2 regions of the Pseudoalteromonas sp. ABE4_541 genome follow, and region 1 is predicted to be linked to the other one. Evidence: predicted binding sites of a transcription regulator. Region 1 holds the regulator's gene; the other holds the start of a gene.
The links. The regulator FliA, encoded in region 1, starts transcription of late flagellar genes. The targets are predictions, from matches to a motif close to CTAAAGNTNNNNNNNNNNNNGCCGATA.
Positions count from the first base shown of each region.

Region 2: the regulator FliA is predicted to act here: its motif matches at 1,862-1,888, upstream of ACW689_RS12955 (DUF3530 family protein).

Region 1 is NZ_JBSVEM010000001.1:248,534-255,983, forward strand. Features, by position in the region: gene flhF (flagellar biosynthesis protein FlhF) at 1-1,378, shown strand, start outside; gene ACW689_RS01210 (MinD/ParA family ATP-binding protein) at 1,371-2,231, shown strand; gene ACW689_RS01215 (RNA polymerase sigma factor FliA) at 2,234-2,968, shown strand; gene cheY (chemotaxis response regulator CheY) at 3,007-3,390, shown strand; gene ACW689_RS01225 (protein phosphatase CheZ) at 3,411-4,193, shown strand; gene ACW689_RS01230 (chemotaxis protein CheA) at 4,208-6,415, shown strand; gene ACW689_RS01235 (protein-glutamate methylesterase/protein-glutamine glutaminase) at 6,496-7,450, shown strand, end outside.
Region 2 is NZ_JBSVEM010000012.1:64,053-71,502, reverse strand. Features, by position in the region: gene murU (N-acetylmuramate alpha-1-phosphate uridylyltransferase MurU) at 1-146, shown strand, start outside; gene djlA (co-chaperone DjlA) at 136-975, shown strand; gene ACW689_RS12955 (DUF3530 family protein) at 977-1,807, opposite strand; gene ACW689_RS12950 (polyprenyl-phosphate transporter) at 2,000-2,926, shown strand; gene nhaD (sodium:proton antiporter NhaD) at 3,371-4,747, shown strand; gene ACW689_RS12940 (6-phosphofructokinase) at 4,739-5,734, opposite strand; gene ACW689_RS12935 (MmcQ/YjbR family DNA-binding protein) at 5,909-6,310, opposite strand; gene ACW689_RS12930 (bifunctional diguanylate cyclase/phosphodiesterase) at 7,049-7,450, opposite strand, start outside.

The DNA.
Region 1 (7,450 bases):
AAAGTTGGCTGATGGCGTCGAAATTGTTGCCGCAATTGACAATGATCGTGCACCAGCAGTGACTAAAACCCCTACAGCAGAACCTGTTCAACAGGCACAGCCTCAAGCTGCGTCACCGCGCTTTGTACGTCCTGAACCACAAAGAGCGCGTCCTGAGCCACAAGCACAGGTAGCTGATAGTTTAGAGGCATTACTTGAACGCCAAGCCCCACGTCCTCGTTCGCCGCAGTTAGCATCTATGTTCTCGCAATCTGGTATTGATACTGAGCAAGTGTTTAAGCCTCGGGCACAGCAATCTGAAGAACACACGCATGCACAAGAACGTTTCCAACAACCGAAGGCTAATCACAGCGCACAAACACAATCACAAACATCCAACTGGCACTTTGACGATGAGCTAGAAGCTGGATTTGGTGATGATATGGACCATGACGATCCAAAGCATGATGAAATGAGTGCGATGCGTGAAGAAATGAACGCTATCCGTCAGCTTCTTGAACATCAAGTGTCAGGGTTGATGAAACAAGAAATGGCTCGCCGAGATCCAACGCGTGCTTGTTTAATTGATCGTTTGCAAGGTATGGGTATTGATGCTGATGTCGCTGAGCAAATGGCGTGTTTTATTCCAGATGATGTATCACGTAAGGAAGCATGGAGCGCGTTGCTGAATATGGTTGTAAACCAAATGCATACCACTAATAATGATATTCTTCGTCAAGGTGGTGTCTACGCTTTCGTTGGTCCTACTGGTGTAGGAAAAACGACGACAGTTGCAAAGCTTGCTGCACTCGGTGCGCAAAAGTACGGTGCTGATAAAGTTGCATTGATCACAACAGATACTTATCGCATCGGTGCATATGAGCAATTGTCTACTTATGGTCGAATTATTGGCTGTCCTGTTAAACAGGTAAAAGATGCGAATGAACTTGCAGAAGTTTTGTATCACTTAAGAAATAAAAGACTAGTATTAATAGATACCGCAGGAATGAGCCAACGAGATTTGCGTTTAACTGAACAGTTAAATACATTAATGCGTAGCACTCGTGTGGATATTCGCAGCTATTTAGTATTAAGTGCCACATCGCAAATGCATGTGTTGCAGGAAACGGTTCGCCATTTCCAAAAAGTAAACTTAAGTGGCTGTATTTTCACCAAACTTGATGAATGTCTAAGTTTAGGCGAGATTATTAGCATAGCGATTCAAAATCGTTTGCCAATAGGGTATCTTACCAATGGTCAGCGAGTTCCTGAGGATATTCGTGTGGCGAATGCTCAAAAGCTAGTCAAAAAGGCTGAGCAATTGTATTTAAAAAGAATAAAAGCACAACATTCGAGACCTGTAGCAGTAGCGTCTCAGACAGTAGGAATGTATGATTAACACAGTTTTAGATCAAGCAAGTGGCCTGCGTAAAATGAGTCAAAATAATAATCACGGTGTTAAAGTTATCGCTGTAACCGGTGGTAAGGGTGGTGTAGGCAAAACAAATGTCTCGTTAAACACCGCAATTGCGTTAGGCCAGCAAGGAAATCGCGTCTTAGTATTAGACGCTGACTTAGGTCTGGCTAACTGTGATGTTATGTTAGGCTTAAGAGTAGAGAAAAACCTTTCTCATGTGCTTTCAGGAGAATGTGAGCTCGACGAAATACTCGTAGAAGGGCCAGCTGGAATAAAAATTGTGCCAGCGACATCAGGTTCGCAAAGCATGGTAGAGCTCACACCAGCTGAACATGCCGGACTGATCCGTGCTTTTAGTGAACTGAATACCGAATTTGATATATTAATTGTTGATACCGCTGCGGGCATCTCTGACATGGTTCTGAGCTTCTCGCGAGCGGCTCAAGACGTAGTCGTTGTAGTATGTGATGAACCAACTTCTATTACTGATGCCTACGCACTTATCAAAGTATTAAGTCGTGAACATGGTGTATATAAATTCAAGATTGTTGCCAACATGGTGCGTAGTTTGCGCGAAGGCCAAGAATTATTTGCTAAACTGTCAAAAGTAACTGACAGGTTTTTAGATGTGGCGCTTGAATTAGTCGCAACTATTCCGTTCGATGAAAATATGCGTAAATCATCAAGGCGTCAAAAAACCATCGTTGAGCTTTTTCCAAACTCACCAGCAGCAGTTGCGTTTAGGGGACTTGCTAGCAAGGCTGTGAAGTGGCCAATTCCACACCAACCTTCTGGTCATTTAGAGTTTTTTATTGAACAACTTGTCAACGGGTAACTATGGCATCATCGGTGAGTAGAGCGATGGGGTATCAGACGTCTGAAAACATACACAAAGTGGTTGAACGTCATGCGCCACTAGTGAAAAAAGTCGCATGTCATTTATTGGCGCGTTTACCAGCGAATATTCAATTAGATGATTTGGTGCAGTCTGGCATGATTGGCCTAATTGAAGCATCGAAAAACTTTGATGCTTCTAAAGGGGCAAGCTTTGAAACTTTTGCGGGTATTCGCATTCGTGGCGCAATGCTCGATGAAATTCGCAGAGGTGATTGGGCTCCTCGTTCTGTTCACCGTAAAAGCCGAATGGTTGCAGAAGCCATTGCCGAGCTTGAATCAATTCTCAATCGAGAGCCAAAAGATACTGAAATAGCTGAAAAACTTGATATTACGCTAGATGAGTACCATCATATTCTTAATGATGTTAATAGCAGTAAAGTGATAGGTATCGAGGACTTAGGCGTTGATGAAGATGTTATTTCACCATCGGGCGATGATTTATCGCTAGACAAACCATTTAATAATGTTAAAAATGAACGCTTTAACGAGTCGTTGGTCGCAGCGATTAAGTCCTTACCTGAAAGAGACGCTTTAGTTTTATCACTGTATTACAATGATGAAATGAATTTAAAAGAAATCGGCCAGATACTAGATGTAAGTGAATCTCGTGTTAGCCAAATTCATGGGCAGGCAATGATAAGGCTAAGGGCCAAAATCAATGACTGGGTCAATTAGAGTAAAAATAATAGGTTCAAACCTCACTGGAGGATGTTTTGGATAAAAACATGAAAATTCTCGTGGTTGATGATTTTTCTACAATGAGGAGAATAATCAAAAACCTGCTTAGAGATTTAGGCTTTACCAATGTACAAGAAGCTGATGATGGCAGTACTGCGCTTCCAATGCTACAGAATCAAGAGTTTGATTTTGTAGTAACAGATTGGAATATGCCTGGTATGCAAGGGATTGATTTACTCCGCGCAATTAGAGCGGATGATAACCTTAAGCATATCCCAGTGTTGATGGTAACTGCTGAAGCAAAGAAAGAACAAATCGTAGCAGCAGCCCAAGCAGGCGTTAATGGTTATATTGTTAAGCCGTTTACGGCAGGAACACTAAAAACCAAGTTAGAAAAAGTGTTTGAACGTTTAGGCTAAGAAATAAGAAGGAGAGGCTAATGTCAACGCCTTCTGTGCCTCAGATCAGCCTTGAGCAGGCAAAACAGCTTGTTGCATATTTGGAACAAGGTGAACAAGAAAAAGCAGATCAATTAATTTTGGAAGCTGCCAATAAAGAGCAGTCTGAGTTGTTTGCAGAGGTGGGTAAGTTAACTCGCCAACTGCATGAGTCTTTGAAAAACTTTGAACTCGACACGCGTCTTGCCGATCTGACGACTGAAGCCATTCCTGATGCTAAGCAACGTTTAAATTACGTCATGGAAATGACAGAGAATGCAGCTAATAAAACCATGGATGCAGTTGAGGCAAGTTTGCCGCTTGCCCAACAATTGGCTGATGATTTGTCTGATATTAAACCGACGTGGGATCGCTTGATGCGACGTGACATTCAATTAGGTGAATTCAAGTCACTATGTCACGATTTAGATAAGTTTATGCAAGGGTCGCAAACTAGAACTGATGAACTACAAAGTTTAATGACCAATGTGTTAATGGCTCAAGATTATCAAGATTTAACAGGGCAAGTTATTCGTCGAGTTATAGAGCTAGTCAGAGAAGTAGAAGATAGCCTAATTAATTTATTGACTGTTTTTGGTACTACGGATGAGCAGCCTGGCAAAGCAAAACGCCAAGAGGTGCAAGCTGATCCTGAACATATTGAAGATGTAAATGTTGATGAGATTTCAGGCCCTGAAGGACCAATTATCGATGCAGATTCAAGAGATGATGTGGTATCAGGGCAAGATGAAGTTGACGACTTACTGTCAAGTTTAGGCTTCTAATTAGGAGAGTATGCATGAGCTTTGAAGTCGATGAAGATATCTTACAAGACTTTCTTGTTGAAGCCGGTGAGATCCTAGAACTGTTATCTGAACAGTTAGTCGAACTAGAGAATAATCCAGAAGATAAAGAGCTGTTAAATGCAATTTTCCGCGGATTCCATACGGTCAAAGGGGGCGCTGGCTTTCTGAGTATGACTGAGCTCGTTGATGCCTGTCACGGGGCTGAAAACGTGTTTGACGTACTTAGGCAAGGGCAAAGGAAAGTAACATCTGAACTGATGGATGTTATCTTACAGTCTTTAGATACGATTAATGAAATGTTCGCGCATATCCAAAATCGTGAGCAGCCAGATCCAGCTGACCCAGCATTGTTGGAAACACTTCACCAATTGAGCAAGCCTGAATCAGCTGACGAAGTAATTTCTCCACCACCTGCCGCCAGTGCTCCAGAGCCAATTGAGGATGAAACTCCGCCAGTTCCTGAAGTGGAGGCTGATGATGTTCTGTTTGATATCGATACCTCAGATGCTTCGTCGGATGGTGATGATGCGAGTATTGATGAAATTACGGAAGATGAATTTGAGAGCTTGCTTGATGAACTGCATGGTTCAGGTAATGGTCCAGCCTCTTCAAGCAAACCTGCTGTAGAAGAAACGGATGATGGCGATATCACCGATGATGAGTTTGATAGTCTATTAGACGAGCTTCATGGTGTGGGTAGCTTTGGAGCCATAGATAAGTCAGGTGCACCAAGTGCGCCACCTGCGAGCGCCACGCCTGCACCACCTGCATCTAGCGATGATGACGAAGAAATCAATGATGATGAGTTTGAAGCGCTATTAGATGAGTTGCATGGTAAAGGCACAGCTCCTCGATCAGTTGAAAGTGGTGCACCAAAGAGTACACCAGCCGCAAAACCAGAACCTCAACCTGAAGCGGCAAAACCTGCGCCTAAACAGTCTCCAGCACCAAGCCCAGCTGCTGTAAAAGCACCAGTACAAACGCCAGCAGCGGATAGTAAGACAACGGCTGCTAAAAAAGCGCCTGCTGCACAGGCGGAAACAACAGTTCGTGTTGATACAAAGCGTTTAGATCAGATCATGAATATGGTCGGTGAGTTAGTACTGGTCAGAAACCGCTTGGTGAGCTTAGCCAACAACACCAATAGTGAGGCGATGGGTAAGGCCATTTCTAACTTGGATGTGGTCACAGCTGATCTCCAAGGCGCTGTAATGAAAACCCGGATGCAACCAATCAAAAAAGTGTTTGGTCGATTCCCTCGGGTTGTTCGTGATTTAGCTCGAAGCCTAAAGAAAGATATAAATCTTGTTCTTGAAGGTGAAGAAACAGATTTAGATAAAAACCTTGTAGAAGCGCTTGCCGACCCATTGGTGCACTTAGTTAGAAACTCGGTAGACCATGGTATTGAAATGCCGGAAGTGCGTGAAGCAGCAAAAAAGGTTCGTACAGGTACCGTTACGTTATCAGCTTCACAAGAGGGTGACCATATCTTGCTTACCATTAGAGATGATGGTGCGGGTATGGACCCTGAGAAGTTGAAAAAAATAGCCATAAATAAAGGAGTTATTGACTCTGATCAGGCGAGTCGCTTGTCGGATACAGAAGCATATAACCTCATTTTTGCTCCTGGCTTCTCGACCAAAGAAGAGATATCAGATATTTCAGGTCGTGGCGTGGGCATGGATGTAGTTAAAACCAAAATTACTCAGTTGAATGGCTCTATTAATATTCAATCAGAGTTAGGTGTCGGTACCATCTTGGAAATTAAGGTGCCTCTGACACTCGCTATACTTCCAACTTTAATGGTCATTGTCGGAGAGCAGACATTTGCTTTACCGTTAGCTGGGGTAAGTGAAATTTTCCATTTAGATTTGACCAAAACCAATATCGTCGATGGTCAGTTGACTATCATTGTCCGTGAAAAAGCAATACCACTGTTTTATTTAGAACATTGGTTGGTTAAAGGGGCAGATAGGAATACGAGAAAAGCAGAAGGCCACGTAGTTATTGTTCAAATGGGAACAAAACAGGTTGGCTTTGTGGTGGATTCACTCATTGGGCAAGAAGAGGTGGTAATTAAACCGCTAGATGCACTACTGCAAGGTACTCCAGGTATGGCTGGTGCAACAATTACATCAGATGGTGGGATTGCTTTGATCCTCGATGTGCCTAATATGCTTAAGCATTATGCTGGTAAGTAGTGTTTTGCGTGTAGCGACTTAAATCTTAGTGGTGCCCCGCGCACCACTTTTTGGATCTGTATATTTGAATGAGCGTGCCAATGGCAGTTAAAGTATTAGTAGTTGATGATTCAAGTTTTTTTAGACGTAGAGTAAGTGAAATTCTTGAACTAGACAGTGAAATTAAAGTGATTGATTTTGCTGTTAATGGTAAAGAAGCCGTTGAAAAAGCGGCACAGCTTAAGCCTGACGTGATAACAATGGATGTTGAAATGCCTGTACTGGATGGCATTAGTGCAGTAAAGCAAATCATGGCAGCAACGCCTACACCGATTTTAATGTTTTCTTCTTTAACAAGAGAAGGAGCGAGTGCGACGTTAGATGCTTTGGATGCGGGGGCACTAGACTTTCTACCGAAAAAGTTTGAGGACATTGCTAGAAATAGCGATGATGCAATTAAGTCTCTACAAAATAAAGTCAAAGAGATTGGTCGCCGACGACTGTCACGTTTTGCAATAAGCCCGGCGACAAGGCAACCCACTCGCCCGACAACTGGTACAGGAATCTCGCAGCCAGATAGAACTTTCCAACGTTCCGTGACGAGCCCGCCGTCAACTGCTGCCAAAGCGTCGGGGAAAAAGTATCAATTAGTGGCAATTGGAACATCAACAGGTGGTCCGGTTGCGCTTCAAACAATTTTGACGCAATTACCAAGTAATTTTCCACATCCGATTTTATTGATTCAGCACATGCCAGCCGCTTTCACGCCTGCGTTTGCGGCGCGCTTGAATAGCCTTTGCAAAATTAAGGTGAAAGAAGCTGAGCAAGGTGATAAGTTGCAGCCTGGTGTTGCATACTTAGCTCCTGGTGGTCAGCAAATGATGGTTGAATCTAGAGGTACGCTGAAAGTATTCGAAGATGATAGTCCAAGAATAACATACAAACCGAGTGTCGATGTGACCTTTGCCAGTGCAGCAAAGGCCTACCAAGGTGATGTGCTTGCTGTTGTGCTGACGGGAATGGGGGCCGATGGAAGAGATGGCGCCAGAATGTTGA
Region 2 (7,450 bases), on a different contig from region 1:
TTGTGCCTTTGGGTCCTATGTTGTGTGAAGGGCTGACAAGCGGACATGTGTCAACTGAGCTATATCTGGGGCAATGGAGTGATATTGGTACGCCAGAACGTCTAGCGCAGATCAACCTTGAACAGGAGCAGCAGCATGTGGGGTAAACTACTAGGCACTTGCTTTGGCTTTATGTTTGGTCGTTGGTTAGGTGCTATTTTGGGATTTTGGCTTGGTCATATGTTTGATAAAAGCCTAAAACAAAGTTTTGACAAGGTGGGCGGCTTTCAGGGCTTTTTCAGTGGTGATGATTTACACCAGCGACAAGCACTGTTTTTCTCTAGCTGTTTTGCGGTGATGGGGCATATCGCAAAGTCTAATGGGCGAGTCAGCGAAACACATATTCGTGCTGCGACAGCATTTATGGATGACATGGGGCTACATGGTGAGGATAGAGTTGAGGCACAAAATGCTTTTCGCGCAGGGAAAGAACAAGATTTCAAATTAAAAGAAGCAATTACTGACTTTAAAGAAGTTTTTGCAAGGCGTTACGATTTGGTTCAGCTGTTTTTAGAGATCCAAATTCAAATGGCGTTTTCGGATGGTCATCTTGCTGCCAGTGAAAAGCAATTACTGCAAAAAGTGAGTCAATATCTTGGTATTTCTGCGACGCACTTTAAATTTATCCTCAAGCGCTATCAAGCGGAGTTTAGCTTTCGACAGCATCAGCAAAGTCAACAGCAGCAATACAGACAACAGCATAGACAGGCTAGCAGCTCTGAGCCCGCTTTTTCTAAAACGCAGGCCTTGGCGGTGTTAGGTTTATCGAGTAATGCGACAGAGAAAGATATTAAGCGGGCATATAGAAAGCTCATGGCACAGCATCATCCGGATAAGTTAGTCTCTCAGGGATTGCCAGAGCATATGATGGAAGTGGCGAAACGCAAGAGCCAAGATATTCAATCAGCTTACGAATACTTGAAAAAAGCAAGCTAGTCTATAGTTGTCGTAAGAAGCCATCAACTTCCTTGCGCAAGCGCTGATGTTGCCTAATTTCGGTACTGGCGCCAAACAACTCACGTTGTCGGTAGTCAAATTTACTGTTGCGCTTCACCCAGCGTTTTCTCTGCTCTGCGCTTTTCAAGATTGTGTCATTGTCTTGAGAGTAGATAACGTCGAGTAAAGGCGGGCTGACTAATGAGATAATGGCAGGCAGGTGCTTGTTTCGTTCACTATTGGGTAACTGAGCGCTGATTGAGACAAATGCATCTATACGAAGATTGGGTAGCGAGGCTAGATGCTCAGAAAAAACGCCAGCACTGACACCTTCGGCAATCACAACCAGTTGCTCCTTGCTGGTCATTTGTAACTGTGCATAAAGCGCCTCAAAGTTGGCAATTAAACGCTTTTTGTAATCATTGAGAACCGCTTCTGACCAACCTGTATTCTCTTGTGGTAATTTTTCATCGTTTAGTGGGTCAAACTCATCTGCTAGCCAGTTTAGCTCGGGTGTTTGGAGTGTATAAGTATCAAAGCCGTCATCGGTCAGTGATTCAAATAAATAGCCCGCACTATGAGGCGACAAAGGGGTATGCTCAGCTTCTGGAAGTAAAATAACAATCCCCCGTTTGTATGCACTCATATATGGCGAAAAAAGCGCCATTACTTCACCATTTTCGGTGTCTAAATTTATAATGCGCTCTTCAGAGAAGTACTCTTTAATGTCATTTTGCTCTATTGAGGTTCGAGCTGGAGGCATAATAAAAGCGGCCCTTTCTGCGTTGCTTGGAAAAGACGCGCAAGTGAGTAGAGCACAAATAAAAAGCATAAATGAACGCATAACGTTAAGCACACCTTGAAAATAACAATAAGCTAAAAAATGTATCGGCCATCATGGTGTTTTTTTTAGCTTAAATTATTGATTAATTTAGTCGCTTCAATGCCATTGCTGTCTGTTACTGAGCAAATCAGTTAAACTAGGCGCAAAAATAATTATGGAGTACAGTGAGTGGCGCAACATATGGGTTCAAAAAAAGACTACTTATGGCTATTTTTAAAAGGGGCAGGAATGGGCGCTGCAGATGTAGTGCCAGGTGTATCCGGTGGCACAATTGCGTTTATTACTGGAATTTATGCTCGCTTTCTTAATGCACTAAAAAGTTTTGATCTCAGAGCATTCAATATACTCAGAACGCAGGGGGTTAAAGCCTGCTGGCAGCATGTTGATGGTGCTTTCCTCTTCGCTGTGTTTGCAGGGCTTATCACCAGTGCGGCGTCATTGGCCAAACTAATTACGTATCTATTGGCACATCACCAGTTATTGGTTTGGTCATTCTTTTTCGGATTGATCGTTGCTTCTTTTATGCACGTGGCAAAACAGGTCAAAAACTGGCATTGGCAAACGGTTGTGAGCTGTCTTTTGGGTGCCGTTATAGCCTTTGTTATCACCACCATCGCGCCGTCTGAAGCTCAGCCTCATTGGTGGATGTATTTTGTCGCGGGCGCTATTGCTGTGTGCGCGATGATATTACCGGGCATTTCAGGTAGTTTTATTCTATTGCTCATGGGGATGTATGGTCATGTGCTTTCAGCGGTGACGCAAAAAGATATCATGTTGGTTGGATTGTTTCTGATTGGGTGTGTATGTGGATTAATGTTGTTTTCTCGCTTTTTATCTTGGCTACTTGCAAGTTTTGAGCAACTTACTTTTGCTTTACTGGCTGGCTTTTTACTTGGATCACTCAATTTACTTTGGCCATGGAAGCAAGTTGTATCGACATACATCAATTCTCACGGTGTTGAAAAGCCACTGTTGCAGAAAAACATTAGCCCAATGGATTTTGCAAGTTTGACTGGTGCAGACCCACAAACCTTATTCTGTGTTGCATTAGCTGTCGCTGGTTTATTGCTTATTTTAGCGATTGAAAAACTCAGTAGTAACAAGTAGTCGCCTCTCATGGAAGCCGCTTAGGTATGTGTTGCACAACTGACAGGTGCAACACATATTATCTTCTTTTCCTCACGACTTCTTTATATAACCCGCACAGAGCATGATTGAAATTGTGAATTTAATGCCTGTATAGATTTGTGCCCCCTAGTGCATGTCAGCATGATTTTTTTTCAATACCCAGATGCAGCGATAATACGGTGCTGGTCAACGTGAGCAAATACGAGGGCTAGAGCAGTAAAAGTTGCTTTGTTATGTAAGTCGATTTAGTGGATGTAATGCTTAACTTACTAGTTATGAATAAAAAGCAATCGACGTACTTGTGAATCATGCTATGTTTTTACGACCAATATTTTACCGAATACTCGTTATAACAATAGGATAGCAAAGGACATGGGTGGACTAAGTTTAAAGTTGAGCTTTTTTTGGATTATCGTAACATGCATGGTGATGCCTGCATGGGCTAGCGGTAGCGAGAGGGTGGATTTAACTTCGTCCAGTTTGGGTATAGTGTGTATTGTTATTTTTGTTATTGCCTATGTGCTGGTTATGGTTGAAGAAAAGCTTCACTTGAGGAAGTCTAAGCCTGTTTTGGTCGCTGCGGGTATCATCTGGATCATCATCAGTATCTACTATGTCACTCGTGACATTCCTCACGTCACGGAACATGCTTTTAGGCACAATTTATTAGAATTTGCTGAGTTAATGTTATTCTTGCTTGTCGCAATGACCTACATTAATGCCCTTGAAGAGCGAAAGATTTTTGATGCACTAAGAGCGTGGATGCTCCAACGCGACTTTAGCTATAACAGCTTGTTTTGGATCACTGGGTTTCTATCTTTTTTTATCTCGCCTATTGCAGACAACTTAACCACAGCGCTATTGATGTGTGCTGTGATCATGAAGGTGGCAGAAGGGGATAAGCGTTTTATTAACCTCAGCTGTATTAACATTGTGATAGCCGCGAATGCGGGGGGCGCATTTAGTCCATTTGGTGACATTACCACCTTGATGGTTTGGCAAGCGGGCATGGTCCAGTTTAATGAGTTTTTTACTCTGTTTATGCCTTCTTTGGTTAACTATATAGTCCCTGCGGCAATAATGAGCTTGTTTGTTGAAAAAAAGCGGCCTTCAGCAATTTATGCACCTGTTATATTACAACGTGGAGCGAGAAGGATCTTAGGGTTATTTTTGCTTACAATTTTGACAGCGGTGTTATGTCACAGTCTTCTACATATGCCGCCAGTTCTGGGGATGATGATGGGGCTAGGTTACTTGCAGCTATTTGGTTATTACCTTAGGGTGACTTTGGAGCAGCAGCGAAATAAGGCACAACGTCAAGGTGATAAAGCACGTATTGATTTACTCGGTAGCGTGGTACCGTTTGATATATTTCATAAAGTAGCTAGAGCTGAGTGGGATACATTGCTGTTTTTCTACGGCATTGTTATGTGCGTAGGTGGCCTTGGTTTCTTGGGATACCTGAGCTTACTCTCCGAAGTATTATATGGTGCTTGGTCAGCGACTAGTGCGAATGTGTTTTTGGGCGTTTTATCGGCCGTCATTGACAATATTCCAGTTATGTACGCTGTTTTGACAATGCAGCCAGATATGTCGCACGGACAATGGTTGCTGATCACGCTAACAGCGGGGGTTGGTGGTAGTTTGTTATCAATTGGCTCTGCGGCTGGGGTCGCACTTATGGGACAAGCGAGAGGGTATTACACTTTCTTTGGTCATTTAAAGTGGGCGCCAATTATCGCGTTAGGGTATGCTGCAAGCGTCCTAACGCACCTATGGCTCAACTCGAGTTTATTTTAAATACTGAGTAAGCTGCTGATCGTGGGCTGTGACCCATTGCTGGTTAACGGGCTTAGATACAGATATCACCTTATCTAAGCTTGTATATGTTATAGTCCCTGCAACTTTGCCCACCATAACATTGTCTAGCCTTTGATTGAGCGCCTCAATGGCTGCAAGCCCTAATTCGGTCGCTAGGTTTCGGTCTTCTGGAACTGGTGAACCACCACGTTGTATATGCCCTAAGATGCATATGGCACTGTCAACACCTCCTTCTGACGCAAGGCTATCTTTTAGGGCTTGTGCACCCCCAGGCCAGAGATTTTCGGCTAAAACAATTAAAAAGCTGCCATGAGTTTGTTGTTGCTTTTGAACGGCCTTGAGTAAATATTGAACTTTATGATTGGCTTGCTCGGGTGAAAAATTTTCAAAAGAGATAATTGCTTCAGCACCGGTTGCTAAACCCACATTAAACGCAATATGTCCACTGTGACGTCCCATGACTTCGACAATAAAGATACGTTCAAAGGCATTGGCGGTGTCTCTTATTTTGTCGATCGCATGAGTTGCAGTGCTGACAGCTGTAGCAAAGCCTATCGTGTTGTCTGTGCCGCTTAAATCATTATCTATGGTTCCAGGTAACCCGATAACAGGCTTGTTCCAGTGTCGTTTTATAGCTTGCAAGCCCTTGAGTGAGCCATCTCCACCAATGACGATAAGTGCATCAATCTCATGCTTTCTCAGCGTATTACAAGCCTGTATGACGCCATCATGAGTGTGCATAGCTTGGCAACGTGCACTTTTTAAAATCGTACCCCCTTGCTGTAACGCAGGGTTAATATCAAACTCAGTGATTTCGACATATTGGTCATCGATAAGACCATTGTAGCCATGGTAAAATCCGACGCATTGGATGTTGTAAAAACGACAACTTAATACAATTGCGCGAATGGCTGCATTCATTGCTGGCGCGTCTCCACCGCTCGTTAGTACGGCAACTTTCTTCATTTTTTGTCCTTGAACCCGATAGCATTGGTTTGATTATAAGCAAATGTACGCTGAGCTTAAGCGTGTTTGCACTTTTTTTTGAGCTACAACAAACTTGAACGTGATTTGGGGAAGGAAATGTCGTTGAAACAGAGGAAATGGCCCTCGCGCAGAGCGAGGGGGGCCAATCCGAAATTACTTATCGCCAGTATTGACGAATTTTGCTAACTCTTCTTTCTGTGCAGTTGGTAGGTTATCGACAACAATGTTGTACGATGTATCTATCATCTCTTTGATTTTTTCTTCAGGTATTGAACCGTCCAAAATAATCGTGTTCCACAAACGTTTGTTCATGTGGTAGCCTGGTACGATTGATGGGTACTCATCTCGAAGTAACAAAGCCTCATCAGGATCGCACTTCAAATTAAGCCACCAGACTAGCTCACCGTTAGCATCTACTTGACCTTCTTTCCCTTCTGACAGGGTTGCAAACATCTTATGCTGGACTTTGTAGACGTCTATATCTTGCGCGAACGGTTGAGTGATAAACGTAGCAGGTTTACTCTGCAAATAGTCGTGTACGCTTTTTTGATCCATTGACCGTGTCCTTGACGTAACTAAATAATTTAAAACAACATGATTTAATTTTAGCAGCTATTGCGCGAATACTGTAATTGCCGTTTTAAGAAACAGCTTGAAAAATAGTCTACTTGATGTACTCATGAAATAACTAATGCCTAGCAACAAAATGAAATCGTTTGTATTCAATTAGTTGCTTTTTTGGCATTAATTTCATTGCTACTTTACGGTCGACGCTTTCATTTTTAGTATTACAATTTTATGACTCTTTGAAGTGTCCACTTCTAGAAGGGTCCAACAAAAATGCAGCCTAACGTTAAATCATACCACTTGGTTTCAATTTTTAGTGCAGTATAGTAGCCTTAAAAATAAATATTTTAATAATCGGCGTACTATCTAGTTATTCTGAATAATTCTGTTAACTAGGCGAAAATTGAGATGCTATTAAATGAGATAATGCAAGATTTTGCAACAATAATTGTTTGTCTGTACAAAATGTAGTCTGTTTGCTAGCATCTGTGCCCAATTTTGTATTTGAGGAATCACTGTATTATGGTGTGGTTATTGATGTCTTTGCTAGGCGCAGTGTGGTTGTACGTGGAATCCATCATAAAAGGTATGCCGGTAAAGCGTTGGGTGTTTGTCGGTGCTATGTGTGGACCGTGTGCCTGGTACCTTTTCAGAGTACATCATCGTAGAGCTTGGGTTCGTACACAAATGACACAAAGCTGTATTTGGCGTGCGTAATACTGATTTTTAGCTCACTACCGCGAGTTTTGGCGCTGTACCGTTTTCTCTATTTTTTTGTGCTTGAAGAAAAACGGTAAATTCTTTGGCTGACAGTGGCTTTGAGTAGTAATAGCCTTGTGCTGTTTGGCAGTTTAGCTGCTCCAGCATGGCTAACTGTTCTACTTTTTCTACACCTTCTGCAACGACATGCAAGTCTAGGTTATGCGCAATCGTAACAATAGAGTCAACCATGTTACGGCCTATATCAGAGTTTAAGTCATCTACAAACGCCTTATCGACCTTTAAGGTGTTCAATGGAAACTGCTTGAGGTAGGCCAATGAAGAGTACCCAGTGCCAAAATCATCAATGGCCAAATGTATTCCCCTTGCGCTGAGTGAACGCATGATTGAAATAGCTTCCTGTGGATC